DNA from 3 places in the Mesorhizobium sp. M0590 genome. Region 1 is predicted to be linked to each of the others. Evidence: riboswitches for the same ligand, from Rfam matches in the RefSeq annotation. Region 1 holds a riboswitch; each other region holds the start of a gene.
What was found. A riboswitch is a leader RNA that binds a small molecule or an ion and turns the genes downstream of it on or off. The one in region 1 is predicted to bind cobalamin.
Positions count from the first base shown of each region.

Region 2: linked by a shared signal. The riboswitch ahead of metE (5-methyltetrahydropteroyltriglutamate--homocysteine S-methyltransferase) and the one ahead of NKI52_RS20885 (DUF1636 family protein) in region 1 are both predicted to bind cobalamin.
Region 3: linked by a shared signal. The riboswitch ahead of NKI52_RS28945 (CbtB domain-containing protein) and the one ahead of NKI52_RS20885 (DUF1636 family protein) in region 1 are both predicted to bind cobalamin.

Region 1 covers NZ_JAMYQN010000012.1:174,351-177,618, forward strand. The annotation lists gene NKI52_RS20875 (cobaltochelatase subunit CobN) at 1-349, opposite strand, end outside; gene cobW (cobalamin biosynthesis protein CobW) at 368-1,408, opposite strand; gene NKI52_RS20885 (DUF1636 family protein) at 1,405-1,839, opposite strand; cobalamin riboswitch at 1,878-2,081, opposite strand; gene NKI52_RS20890 (winged helix-turn-helix domain-containing protein) at 2,111-3,268, opposite strand, start outside.
Region 2 covers NZ_JAMYQN010000023.1:43,298-46,565, reverse strand. The annotation lists gene NKI52_RS27860 (helix-turn-helix transcriptional regulator) at 1-205, shown strand, start outside; gene NKI52_RS27855 (hypothetical protein) at 523-777, opposite strand; cobalamin riboswitch at 1,335-1,535, shown strand; gene metE (5-methyltetrahydropteroyltriglutamate--homocysteine S-methyltransferase) at 1,631-3,268, shown strand, end outside.
Region 3 covers NZ_JAMYQN010000025.1:76,797-80,064, forward strand. The annotation lists gene cobO (cob(I)yrinic acid a,c-diamide adenosyltransferase) at 1-497, opposite strand, end outside; gene cobU (bifunctional adenosylcobinamide kinase/adenosylcobinamide-phosphate guanylyltransferase) at 499-1,020, opposite strand; gene NKI52_RS28940 (CbtA family protein) at 1,013-1,795, opposite strand; gene NKI52_RS28945 (CbtB domain-containing protein) at 1,811-1,990, opposite strand; cobalamin riboswitch at 2,027-2,223, opposite strand; gene NKI52_RS28950 (aromatic ring-hydroxylating oxygenase subunit alpha) at 2,365-3,268, shown strand, end outside.

The DNA.
Region 1 (3,268 bases):
CGCCCGGTAGGAGCGCCAGCTTGATACCGCGATTTCGCGCGATAACGGCGAGCTGGTCGCAGCCATAGCGCCACCAGTCATAGCCGCCGAGGATGCGGACCAGAATGACCTTGGCGTGGCGGGCGACGCTGTCGATCCACAGGTCGACGGACATCGGATGGCGCAGGTCGCGCAAGGCGGCGAGCCGCATCGACGGCAGGCGGTGCGCATCTGCCTTCCACGCCGCCGCCAGCCCGGCCAGGTCGCTGTCGGTGAAGGACAGCGCCACGACATCCGCAGGCGTTTGCCTGAGATCGACAGGCTCGGCGAGATCGTCGAGCGAGGCGGATGTGGTGGTGAGGATGTGCATCGCGGCTCGTACCTGGGGTCAGCCGGCGAGGATACGCTCGATGGCCGGGCGGTTCAGCCCTTTCAGGCCGATGACGACCAGGCGCGAGCGGCGGTCGTCTTCAGCGGTCCAGGCGCGGTCGTAATAGTGGTTGACGCGCGGACCGACGGCCTGCAGCAGGAGCCGCATCGGCTTGCCGCCGACTTCGACGAAACCCTTGACGCGCAACACGTTTTCTTCCTCCGCCGCCGTGGCGACCCGTTGTGCGAGCTCGTCCGGGTTGGACACGGACGCGATGTCGATGACGAACGAGTCAAAATCGTCATGTTCGTGGTCGAGCTCGTCGTCGTGGTGGGTCTTGCGGTTCTCAATGTCGTCCTCGACGGCGAGGCCGAGGCCGAGCAGCACCGACGGGTCGACCTTGCCTTGCGAAGTCGGTACGATCTTCACCGCCCGCGCAACGTGCTTGCCGATGACGGCATTGGCACGGGCCGAGCCGGCTGCGTCCATCAGGTCGCTCTTCGACAGGATGATCAGGTCGGCGCAGGCGAGCTGGTCTTCGAACACTTCCTCGACCGGATCGTCATGGTCGAGCGTCTCGTCCTGCGCGCGCTGGGCCTGCAGGGCGTCCATGTCGTTGGCTACGCGGCCATCAGCCAGCGCCGGTCCGTCGACCACGGCAATGACGCCGTCCACCGTCACGCGGCTTTTCACCGACGGCCACTGGAAGGCCTGGACCAGCGGCTTGGGCAAAGCGAGGCCGGATGTCTCGATCAGGATGTGGTCGACCCTCGGCGTCAGCGACAGGATTTGGTCCAGCGCCGGGACGAAATCATCGGCGACGGTGCAGCAGATGCAACCATTGGCCAGCTCGACGATGTTTTCCTCGGGGCAGGTGTCGATGGCGCAGCCCTTCAGGATCTCGCCGTCGATGCCGATGTCGCCGAACTCGTTGACGATGATGGCCAGCCGCTTGCCTTTGGCGTTTTCGAGCAAATGGCGGATCAATGTCGTCTTGCCGGCGCCGAGAAATCCGGTGACCACGGTGCAGGGAACGCGCGAAGGGGAGGCAGCGGTCATATCAAGTCCTTCAGAAGGTCAAGGGGAGGGATGCGGGCAACCAGGCCGCGCTTCAGGCAATCGGGACGGCCGCGCCATGGAATGAGCCCATCCGTCGAGGTGGCGAACAGCTTTGCCCCGGTGACGAGATCGGCGCCGCTGGTCGTGGTCAGATCACCGAAGACGTAACTCCAGCAGCCGTCGCGCAGCATGGCGGCGCTGAGCCGGCGCTTGCAATTGCCAAGGCATTCGACGGTGCGGATTTTGATGTTTTCGCTGGAAGCGGCGCGGCGCGTGTCCTCTGCGAGCAGTTCGCCGGCGCGCGGATGAGCGTCCGAACCGGTCTCGTCACGGCAGGACGAGCAGACGATGACGGTAACGCCGGCCGGGGAATCACCATGGCCGGACAATAAATCCGCTGTCTCAGCCGGAAAACTGCTGTCGCGTTCCAAATCAGGCTCCTTGCCCGGAAAACCCGCCAGGCGATCGGATTCTTATGTCCTAGACGGCAGGTCTCCTGGCTCGCGGGTCATCGCCTGGGTGCCGCCTTCCCGGGAACATCCCAGTGGTTTTCGGCCTTGGCTCGTCGCTTACAGTTGCGGGGACAGCCGCGGATTTGAAATCGAGATTTCGCACCGCATTCCCTCTTGGCCCTTGCCGTTGCGGGCAGGGGACCGTCTGGAACGGATTTAGGCTTGTGGGGGTAGTCGTGTCAACGCACGTCTATGACGCGGCGATATCCGCGAGCGGCCGGCCGAGGTCGCCGGCAGCGGTCACCTCGATGCGTTCCAGGCCGAGCCAGCCCTGCATCTGCTTCAATTCTTCGAAAAGCTCGGCTGCGGTTTGCAGCGAGGCGCCGGGCTCCGCATAGGCGGCATGGACGCGCAGCACGCCGGCCGGTCGGTCGGCCCTAAGGTCAACGCGCCCGACGATGCTGTCGCCGAGCAGGAATGGCAGCACATAATAGCCATACCGGCGCTTTTCGGCCGGCGTGTAGATCTCGATGCGGTAGTGGAAGTCGAACAACCGCTCGGTGCGCGACCGCTCGAAGACGACAGGATCAAACGGCGCGAGCAAGGCGCGCGCCTCGATCTTGCGCGGCAAACGGGCGTCCTTGTGGAGATAGGCTGTTTTGTTCCAGCCTTCGACGCTCACCGGCAACAGGTCGCCGGCCTCGACCAGTTCCTCGATGCGGCCCTTGATGTCGGCGGGCGACAGCCGGAAATAGTCGCGCAGGTCTCCTGCCGTGGCGATGCCGTGGGCGCGGGCCGAGATGCGCAGCAATTCGCGATGTGCATCCTCGGGACAGGGAACCGGTAGCGCGAGTACCGCCGGCGGCAGCACGCGCTCCGGCAGATCGTAGAACCGCTCGAAGCCGCGGCGATGCGCAGTGGTGATGCGGCCGGCCCAGAACAGCCACTCGAAGGCATGCTTGGCATGGCTCCAGCCCCACCAGCCGCCCGAACCCTTCTGCCCTTCGAAAGCCGACGCCGCGATCGGGCCTCGTTCGGCGACCTCGCGATAGATGTCTTCGATATAGGCGGCGTGCTCGCGGCCCCATTTGGCCAGCCCGCTGTACATTTCGTCGCCGCGCTCGGCCCGCTGCATGCGCCAGCGCATCAGCGGATAGGTCTCGACCGGCAAGAAGGAGGCTTCGTGCGCCCAGTATTCGAAGACCATGCGCTTGCGCGTGACAGCGGCGGCGTCGAGCAGCGCCAGCTTGTAGGGGCCAAGCCGCGAATAAAGAGGCATATAGTGGGCGCGCACCACGGCGCTGACGGAATCGATCTGCAGCAGGCCGGTACGGGCAAGCACGCGGGCCAGATGCCGGCGGTCGGGCGTGCCGGTGGGGCGCGGGTCATTGAATCCCTGTGCCGCGAG
Region 2 (3,268 bases), on a different contig from region 1:
AGATGAGTGGAACTTCTTGGATGAAGAAACCGCTACGACTTTCTTCGGATTGGAAGCTGCGACCTTTGACGTTCCCCAGTGTAGTTTCGCCGAAGTGGAGGAAGAAGGTTACTACCGAGCGCGATACGCCAACCTTGATCGCGTCGCGGTGATGGAGGTTCCAAGCGACCGTTATCACAGATTGACCGCGCCCGAGGAAGCTTAGAACCATCCACGAAGGGCGCATGTTACATCTCGACCTTGCGTGGTGCGTTTTCAGTACGAGATGACGTTAAGCGTAGGTAGTGGCAGGTAAGAGTGCTCGACCAGAAGCTCAACTGCCTCCTCAATATCGCTGCCGATGTGCCGCAGGACACGTCCACGGGAGCGTGGATAGGCGTGAAGTTCCTGCACTCCACGGTCCGCTCTCCCATCGCCGGTGTGTGCCCGACGCCATCTTGTGGACGAGCTTGGCCACCTGCACCCGGTTGTATTCCGGCTTGCGGTCCGCCTGGGCGGTCCGCCGCGATGGCTATCTCCATGTCAATCGGCGCCGAACTTTGACTGCCCGCTGCTTTTGATGAATTTGGCGAGGTCCCGCGCATAATCACTCTTGGTCTTCTCCTTGAGGCCCTGTGTCGCGAACATGTGGTCCAGCAGGGCAAACAGGTCCAAGTCCCCTTCCGCCTGTGGCGCTGGCTTGCCCTCACCGCCCTCGGCTTCCCAATTGGGGACCGCTTCTGCGTGCTGCACCGTGGCGATTGTCCGCCCAAGACGCATCACAAGATCGAACGCCAAACCGTGCGCGTGCACGACGATTTGCCGCTCAGGCCTCATTTGGACAGGACTTGAGCTAGCCCGGTGGTTTGAGCCGGGTTACCTTGAGCCGGTGGGCTGCGAACAAGCAGTTCGAGACATTGGCCTCGATCACTTCGCAACACGCCGCTGCGCCTGGCCTCGGTGTGCTCCCCCCGAAATCGTTGTGTCACATATCACCGAGGGCATCACGGCCAACAGCTTCCACATGGGCAACAGCCTCGCCATTGAGCCGAATATGGTCGCGAGCAGATCACCAACGAAGCGGTCGGAACCTCGGAGCCGAAGTTCGACGCCGAGGTGGTTCGCGTGATGCGCTAAGCAGCACCACGGCGCTTGCCGGTATGTTTGCTGCCGGCAGCCGACGAACTCCTATCCTCCTGGACAAGGGCGCCGTGCGTCATTGCTTTGATTTACCGGCCGCTCAAGGCTTCCACAGTTTTCGCTTTCGAGGCGACCTTTGGAACATGCCAGCGGAAATTTAACATAACGACATAAACATTTCTTTATGCGGCGTTGACAGAGAAGCGAACTGCTGTAATTGTCTCCCGCGTCGTGGTTCTCCGTACGGCGCTGCCGCAGCGGAGCTAAGAGGGAAGCCGGTGCGATGCCGGCGCTGCCCCCGCAACTGTTAGCGGCGAGCCAACCCCACTCATGTCACTGAGGCGAATAGCCTTGGGAAGACGGGTAGAGGCTATGACCCCGCGAGCCAGGAGACCTGCCACGGCGAATTACGTCCACGGGCGGGGTGTCTCGGTGGCCGCTGCAGCCTGGCGTTCGTGCCGGCCTGCTAGCGCCTTCCTTGTCACCGACGCCCCAACCATCGGGGTCTGGCATGACTGTCTCTCAGCAAATTCCTGTAGCAACGCTCGGCGTGCCCCGCTTCGGTCGTCGGCGAGAACTGAAATTCGCGCTTGAAAGCTACTGGTCCGGAAAATCGTCCGCTGCCGACCTTCTCACGACGGCGAAGGCGCTCCGTGCCGCTAGCTGGGAGGAGCAACGCGATCGCGGCGTGTCGAAAATCCCGTCGAACGACTTCTCGCTTTACGACCATGTGCTCGACACCGCAGCCATGGTCGGCGCCCTTCCGTCCCGTTACGGCTGGAATGGCGGCGAGGTCCCACTCGACATCTACTTCGCTATGGCGCGCGGCAACCAAGGTCAGACGGAGGATTGTGGGCACGGTGGTCACCAGCATGCGGCTCATCGGCCTGGCGTAGCCGCGATGGAAATGACCAAGTGGTTTGACACCAACTATCACTACATTGTGCCGGAACTAGACGATGATCAGACGTTCGCTCTTTCGTCGACGAAGCCGGTTGATTACTTCCTCGAGGCTAAAGCCCTCGGCATTCACACACGCCCAGTCATCCTTGGACCGGTCACCTTCCTCAAGCTGGCTAAATCGCCTGCCGAAGGCTTCGATCCCATCGCGCTCCTACCACGGCTTCTGCCCGTCTACGAGCAACTCCTGCGGAGCTTGAAGCTGTCGGGCGCCGATTGGGTGCAGATCGATGAGCCAGCGCTTGTCCTCGATCTGAACCCGAACGAACGAGCTGCGTTCGAATTCGCCTATGGCCAGCTGTCGAAAGCCGCGCCCGAGCTGAAGATCATGCTGGCTACCTATTTCGGGCCGCTGGGAGACAATCTCGAAACCGCGGTTTCTCTGCCCCTGGCCGGGCTGCATATTGATCTCGTGCGCGCTCCCGAGCAGCTGGAAACGGTGGGTCGGCTCGCACCGAAGGATCTGGTGCTCTCGCTTGGCTTGATCGATGGCCGCAACGTCTGGCGTGCGAACCTGCCCGCCATTCTCGACCGCATCAAACCGATCGTCGCCGGCTGGCCCTTGGACCGCGTCGAGATCGCGCCTTCTTGCTCGATGCTGCATGTGCCGATCGACCTCCGCATGGAGACGGAACTCGACGCGGACATCAGGTCGTGGCTCGCCTTCGCGGCCCAGAAGACCGACGAGTTGGTGTTGCTTGCCCGGGCCCTGTCCCAAGGCAGGGATGCGGTGGCAGGCGCGTTGAAAGCGTCTGCCGAGGCTGCCGCCACTCGCGTGACATCCACGAAGATCCATGACCCGCTGGTTGAGGGGCGGATCGCCAGCATTGACGACAGCATGAAGCGACGAGAGAGCGCTTTTGCCGAGCGCTCCAGAGTCCAGGCCGGCACGCTCGGGCTGCCGCCGTTCCCGACGACGACCATCGGGTCCTTCCCGCAGACGCCGCAGGTACGCAGGGCGCGGGCCGCTCATGCGAAGGGCCAGCTGAGCTATGTCGACTACGAGACCTTCCTGAAGAAGGAGATCGAGGCTGCAATTCGCTGGCAGGAAGAGATCGGGCTGGACGTGCTGGTGCACGGTGAGTTCGAACGAAACGACATGGTACAGCATTTCGGCGAGCAGCTGTCCGGCTTCGCCTTCACCCAGCATGCCTGGGTGCAGAGCTATGGGTCGCGTTACGTGCGCCCC
Region 3 (3,268 bases), on a different contig from region 1:
ACGACATGCAGGCCTTCGCGACGCGCCTTCAGCGCCGCGACCACCTTTTCGAGATCGAGGTAGTCGTAGCGCAGCGCGATGTTCAGCTCGTCGAGCACCACGAGGCTGATCGACGGCTCGGCCATCAGCTCCAGCGCTTTCGCCCAGGCAGCCTCGGCCGCCGCGATGTCGCGCTTCAGGTCCTGTGTCTCCCAGGTAAAGCCCTCGCCCATGGCGTGCCAGACGACACGGTCGCCGAAGGCGGCAAAGGCGTCTTTCTCGCCGGTGTGCCATTTGCCCTTGATGAACTGAACGACGCCGACGCGCTTGCCATAGCCGAGCATCCTGAGCGCCAGCCCAAAGGCGGCCGTGGTCTTGCCCTTGCCCGGTCCGGTGTTGACGATCAGCAGCCCCTTCTCGACCGTCTTGGCCGCGACCTCGGCGTCCTGCACCGCCTTGCGCTTGGCCATCTTGGCGCGGTGGCGTTCCTCGTCCTTGGGATCGATAGTATCAGCCATGTCATTTCACCTTGAGCGGCAGCCCCGCCACCATCAAAAGCACGGTGCCGGCAACAGCCGCGACGTCCTGGTTCAGCCGGCCGGCGGCGTCGCGAAACCGTCTTGCCAGCGCATTGTCCGGCACGATGCCCTGGCCGACCTCGTTGGACACCACGAACCACGGCCCACGCGGCCGCGACAGCACATCGGCCAGCCTCCGGCATTCCGCCTCGACATCATGGTCGGCCAGCATATGGTTGGTCAGCCACAGCGTCAGGCAGTCGATCAGCACCGGCTGGCCGTCAGGCAGCGCTCCGATCGCGCCGGCAAGGTCGAGCGGCGCATCGATGGTCGTCCAGCCGGCGCCGCGGCGCGAGCGGTGCAGCGCGATGCGCTGGCGCATCTCGTCGTCATAGGCTTGCGCCGTGGCGATATAGCTCCAAGGCGGCGGGCCGACCGTCACCAGGCTCTCGGCATGCGCGCTCTTGCCGGAGCGCGCACCGCCGATGACCAGGGTCAGTGCCCCGGCAGCGCGGTCAGGCAAAGCTGTCGCGCAGGCTGGTCGCCGTGCCCGTGAAGCGTCCGCGCACCACGCCGACGACCGCGCCGAGCACCAGCCAGAACACCAGATTGGTCAGCGTCACCGCCACCACGAACTGGTGGTGCAGGCCTTCCGGGATCGCCGTCTCGAAGCTATCGGGCTGCGGCGCGCCGACGATATGCGGCGCAACGATCAACGCCACGGCAAGAGCCACCAGCGGCAGCGATCTGCGGAAGACGATAAGGCCGAGACCGGCCGCTGTCGCCACCACTGTTGCCCACCACCATATCTGGCGTTGGACAAGGTCGGCCGCCGGCATCGCTGGCAGTTCCGGCGGCAGGCCGAGGCCCGGCGCCAGCGTGAACACGGCAAAGCCGGCAAGCCCCCAGAACAGGCCCTGGCGCCAATTGCCGATGCCGCCGGCGAATTCCGAAACCGCAACCAGGACCAGCGCAAAGCCGATGCCGGTGACGATATTGGCAACGACGCTGAAGCCGAAGCGTTCGAAACCGTCGGCCGGCGCCCAGCCTTCGTCTTCCGCCGGAGCCATCGCTTCAGCCGCTGCCGGCGCGGCGCTGCTCATAGCCGTCGTGCCCGCGGCGTTTTCGGCCGGTGTCGCAGGTGCCGCGGCATGGTCATGGCCGCCGCCGGCCTGTTCATAGACTTCCGCCTTCAGGATGAGCGGCACCGTGGCATAGGCTTGCATGCAGGCGAGAGCCACGCCGGCCACAAGCCCTGCGATCGCCGCGATGAACACGACGTTGCGAAACAGTGTCATGATGTCAGCCCCTTGTCAGTGGCAGGGAAAGCCCATCGAGTGGCGATAGTCGTGCGCGGCATTGTGGACCGCATCGATATGCGAGAAGCCGACAAAGCCCATGACGAAAATGCCGAGGAATGCAGCAAGCGCCAGCTGCATGAGACGCGACTGCGAGGAGGCGGAAGCGCCGAGCGAGACGGAAGCGGTATTCATGTCTTGTCCTTTCGCCCTCCACCCGAGGGCATAGAAGTCAGTTTCCTGTCGCCGGCAGGTCTCCTGGCTCGCGGATCAGCGCCCTTCCCCACCTTCCCGAAGGCGAACCTTCAGTGGCATATGGAGAGGACTACCGCACACAGTTGCGGGGGCAGCCACGGCATTGGGCAAACAACTTGCCCTCACCGCATTCCCTCTTGGTTCCAAACGGAACCGACGACATCAGTGACTATAGGCAGAATCGCCGCGCCCGGCAAACCAAATTCCGCCGGATCGTGTGGCGAATGCGCCGCCTCGCCAAGCCCGGTCGGCCGGCGCCGCGATTGACAATTTTCGCAGCCGGGTGTCGGCTGGCGGATGGGGAGGAAGCCGGCATGCAACCCAGCCCGAATGAGCGCGGTCCCTACAACGGCCTGACGCGGGCCGAGCCGACGCTGCCGTCATCAGCCTATTGGGACATCGCGGCCTATCAGCGCGATCTCGAGGCCATCTGGTATCGCAACTGGCTGCTCGTCTGCCGCGAGGCCGACCTTGCCCAGCCGCTGGCTTTCAGGACGTTCCGCATAGGCACGCAGGAGGTCGTCGTGCTGCGCGACGAGACCGGCGAGTTGCGCGCCTTCCACAACACCTGCCGGCATCGCGGCTCGCAGCTTTGCCAGCAGAGCGAAGGACGGCTGAAGGCGCGGCTCATCACCTGCCCATACCATGCCTGGTCCTATTCGCTGCACGGCGATCTGGTGCGCGTGCCGTCGAAATCGCTGCCGGACGGCTTCGACAAGGCCGATCATCCGCTCTACCGGGTCGCGCTTTCGGTGTGGCGCGGTTTCGTCTTCGTCAATCTGGCGGAAGACGCTGCCGGCTCGGCTGAAACATCCTTCGATCCGGCATCCGGCAACCTCGCCAACTGGCCGTTGGAAACGCTGCTGAGCGGCCATGTGCTGCGCAAGGTGATAAACTGCAACTGGAAGGTATTTTGGGAAAATTTCAACGAGTGCCTGCACTGCCCCGGCGTCCACAAGGACCTGTCGCGGCTGGTGCCGATCTATGGCCGCGGCCTGATGGGCCGGCACGACGACCCCGAATGGGCGCGCCACGCCGACAATGACGCGCCGGAATTTGCCGGCGGCTTGCGGGCCGGGGCCGAAACTTGGTCGCGCGACGGGCGCGTCCACGGCTCGGTCTTTTCCGGCCTGACGCCGGGCGAGCGTGCCGCCGGGCAAACCTATGCCACCAGCATGCCGTCGATGTTCGTCGTCGGCCATGTCGACTATGTCAGGA